2 regions of the Photobacterium kishitanii genome follow, and region 1 is predicted to be linked to the other one. Evidence: predicted binding sites of a transcription regulator. Region 1 holds the regulator's gene; the other holds the start of a gene.
The links. Region 1 encodes PurR, which represses purine synthesis genes. Its sites were predicted from a motif close to TNANGNAAACGTTTNCNTNA; they were not measured.
Positions count from the first base shown of each region.

Region 2: the regulator PurR is predicted to act here: its motif matches at 708-727, upstream of PPBDW_RS04205 (formate--tetrahydrofolate ligase).

Region 1 covers NZ_LN794352.1:1,422,506-1,424,717, forward strand. Annotated here, with positions in the region: gene PPBDW_RS06785 (TfoX/Sxy family DNA transformation protein) at 1-223, opposite strand, end outside; gene purR (HTH-type transcriptional repressor PurR) at 596-1,600, opposite strand; gene PPBDW_RS06795 (heme ABC transporter ATP-binding protein) at 1,987-2,212, opposite strand, start outside.
Region 2 covers NZ_LN794352.1:814,638-816,849, reverse strand. Annotated here, with positions in the region: gene pflA (pyruvate formate lyase 1-activating protein) at 1-247, shown strand, start outside; gene PPBDW_RS04205 (formate--tetrahydrofolate ligase) at 813-2,212, shown strand, end outside.

The DNA.
Region 1 (2,212 bases):
TTACAGGGAAACCACGTTTTTTATATATATAAGGTTCTAAACCCGCTTGTTTAAATTCCTCTTCTGTTTTTGAATTTGCTCGTAGATGGAGTTTATTATTAACCACTAGTGCGAACATTGCTTCGCCTGCGAAAATACCAAAGCCACCAAACATTGAGCGTGATTTTACATTACCTAAATGATCTAATAGTTTTAATGAGTTTTTTAATATTGCTTTGTCCATACTTCTACTCGATGAATAAATGAGTGTCAGCTAACATTAAAGTAGTCGTAAATTTACTTTATTATTAAAGCTATTTACATGAAAATTTAACTACTTTAAATCATCCATGCATTCCTCTATAAATAAAATAATCAGTATCGAAAGTTTATTTATAGCCTGTAAGTCTTTTGCTTACTATTATATGTATTTACACGAATCATTATATTCGATCTTTGAACAAGGTAAGTTTGAATATTAACGAAAGCTGGTGAATATGTGACATTGCTCGTATTTTTTGGTTGGAATGGTCGTTTTAAAAGCGGTGAGAATAGTAGTTATTATATAGAGTGAAAAAGCCAATATAAATATTGGCTTGATCAATAATTGACGGTATTAGCGTAAATCTTTTACAGATTTTCGTTCGACGATAGCCGGCGCCATTTCAAAAATTTGACGTTCGTGATCTTTATCTTTCATGCGCTCCATTAAAATCTTAATAGCTGTTTTGCCTAAACGACGTTTTGGTTGATGGATAGTCGTTAGTGGTGGCGCAAAGTAAGGTGCTAGATCAATGTTGTCATAACCGATGATTGAAATATCACCAGGTACACGTAATCCTGCTTGTTCAAACGTACTAATAAGTGCCATTGCCATAATGTCATTAAAGCAAAAAATAGCCGTTGGGCGTTCAGTCATTGCAATATATTTCTCAGCGGCTTTTACTGCTGAATCACACTCAAAGTCACCTTCAAGGATCCAGTCTTCGTTAACCGCTAAGTTTGCTTCTGCCATTGCTTTATTAAAGCCTTTTAGGCGCTCACGACAAGTAGACTTGTCATTGTGGCCAGATAAGCAACCAATGAGAGTATGACCATGATCGATAAAGTATTTGGTCGCTATATAGCCACCTTGTTCTGCATTATCTTGAATTTTATCGGTATGTGGACTCTCTGGGCCCCAATCCATAATCACCATTGGTAAGTCTTTTTGGCGCTCAAGAAGATCCAATAATTTTTGGTCAAGATCAGAACACATCACTAATAAGCCATCGACACGTTTTTCTGCAAGCATGCGTAAGTAATCGCGTTGCTTAGAAAGATTCCCTTCGGTATTACATAAAATTAGGGTGTAGCCTTCACGATAGCAATACTCTTCAACACCATGTACAACTTCAGCAAAAAAAGGGTTGGTCGACTTTGTTACTAGCATGCCAATAGTACGGGTGGTATTACATTTTAGACTACGCGCAACAGCACTTGGTGCATAGTTAAGGTCTTCAACTGCCGCAAGTACTTTTTTCTGTGTTGCTTCTGCTACAAAGCGCGTTTTATTGATCACGTGTGAAACTGTTGTGGTTGAAACCCCAGCCATACGTGCAACATCTTTAATGGTTGCCATATTTATTCTTCTAATAATGAGCGCTAGAGGCGTTTCTAGCTAATAGTGTGGTATCAAATTGAGTAATCACTGAGATTAATAAAATCCATCTTACTTATGTAAAGCATCTCGTTAATTATTCAATTTGACACCGATTCAGTGCCTATTACAGACTTTAATTGTATTCAACGCCAAAATCCGCATTTATTTTGCGGCTTTATAATTATTGCATATTTTTCAAGTGTAATCGCTTGCGTTCACATTTTACTGAGTGTTGAGCGTAGTGCAACGATTCTATTGTTTTGGATTAAATTATTTGATGCTATCAACAAAAAAACGTAAATTTCAGCAAATTTATCGTCGTGTTACTGAAATTTACTTGATGGATTCATTAATGATGCTGTTTTTTAACACGATGATAATAGGTAAGGGTAACCATGAATAGGGTGGGAGTGAACGGAAACTTGCCAGCCATAGACGGCATTAATCACTGCTGGATCTAATGCTTGCCATGGTGAACCATCCGCTTGAATTTTCCCGTGTTGAATAATTACCATTCTTTGAGCGTACTGCGCCGCTAAATTGAGATCATGTAATACTACGATCACCGCAGCACCTTGTGCAGCCATTGCC
Region 2 (2,212 bases), 610 kb from region 1:
GATTCGTTATGTCGTCGTCCCAGGCTATACAGATGATGAACATTCAGCACACTTGTTGGGTGAATTCATTAAAGACATGGACAATATCGAAAAAATTGAGCTGCTGCCCTACCACCAGCTTGGTGAACATAAATGGGAAGCACTTGGCTTTGAATACCCACTAAAAGGGGTTCAACCACCAAAGAAAGAAACCATGGAAAAAATTAAAGACATTCTTGCTAGTTATGGCAAGAAAGTAATGTATTAGTATTTAATCATTAGCTGATTATTACAAATACAAAAAGAGCGGCTTATCTTTACCTTTAAGGAAATAAGATAAGTCGCTCTTTTCTGTTTAATACTTAAATAAAAACCGTTTATTTATCGGGACAGCGGTAAAATAACAACAAGAAAAGAAATTAACGCCACCATAATAAATAATGAAATAGGTAAGGTGTATTGCCACTTCGTTACAGGTTCTTGTTCTTGCATAATCACTTCCTTTACTAAATTTACACCCTAATTGATCAGGGTCATTTTTTTATGTACTATCTACTTTAAAGGCAGAGCAAAAAACAACCAACAACTAATATTGAAATAATACATTCCATTATCGTAAAAAAATAAAAACATCCTCTCTTTATTTATTCTTACGTGGCAATAAACTCTTAAAAAGTCCAAAAAACCATAAAATGATACTTATTCATGATAAAATTATGATATAAACAAAAAGCAAACGTTTGCGCTAATGAAAAAGCATCGATCTACCTTTATAATAGCGCCCAATACCAGTATTCGTATTATTCTCTCTGCCTATGAGGAAATTAGCACTCATGAAAAGCGACATCGAAATTTGCCGTGCAACGCTACTCACTCCCATTGATCGCATTGCCTTAAATGCCGGCATTGAAGCACAAGATCTTACGCCTCAAGGCAGCTTAAAAGCAAAAGTTAAACCCGCTATTTTAAAACGCTTACTCAATAAGCCCGAAGGTAAACTCATACTGGTAACGGCAATTACTCCCACCCCTCTGGGTGAAGGTAAAACAGTAACAACTATTGGCTTAGCACAAGGCCTAGCTAAGATTGAACGTTCAGTATTTGCTTGTATCCGTCAACCATCAATGGGACCAGTATTTGGCGTTAAAGGTGGCGCAGCCGGTGGTGGTTATAGCCAAGTAGCACCAATGGAAAAGCTCAACTTGCACTTAACCGGTGACATTCATGCGGTCACTGCTGCCCACAATCTTGCAGCAGCAGCACTAGATGCACGTCTCTATCATGAAGCACGCTTAGGTTATGATGCTTTTAATGCGCATACCGGCTTACCAGCACTACGAATTGATATTAATAATATTAGCTGGAAGCGTGTTATGGACCATAATGATCGTGCGCTACGTATGATCACTGTCGGTCAAAATGAACCAGGAAAAACCATTAATGGACTTGAGCGTCATGATGGATTTGATATTTCAGCCGCTTCTGAATTAATGGCTATTTTAGCTCTAGCGACTGATTTAGCGGATATGCGCCAACGAATCGGTAAAATCGTCGTGGCCTATAACCTCGATGGCGAACCGGTTACCACAGAAGATCTGCAAGTAGCTGGTGCAATGGCGGTCACCATGTGTGAAGCAATTGAACCAACATTAATGCAAACCTTAGAGGGTGTGCCAACCCTTATTCATGCGGGACCATTTGCAAATATTGCCCACGGTAATTCATCAATCATTGCTGATAAAATTGCACTTAAATTAAGTGAGTTTACCGTTACTGAAGGCGGTTTTGGCTCAGATATGGGGTTTGAAAAAGCCTGTAATATAAAAGCACAACAAGCACAACGTGGGCCTGATTGTGCTGTGGTGGTTGCCACCCTACGCGGCCTCAAAGCTAATTCAGGACTTTATGACTTACGACCAGGGCAACCCTTACCCGACACTATTTTTGAACCAGATACTAAAGCGTTACTTGCTGGCTTTGAAAATTTACGTTGGCATATCAATAATGCAGCCAAATATGGAGTACCTGTTGTGGTTGCGATTAACCGTTTTCCACAAGATACCGATCAAGAACTTGAACAGCTAAAACAATTAATTTTAGACTCCACCTTCAATGTGCATGTTGATGTTGCCTTAAGTGAAGCATTTGCAAAAGGAGGCAATGGTGCGATTGAACTTGCCCATGCCGTCGTTAATGCTTGTAAAACGCCCGCTAACTTCAAACCGCTTTACAC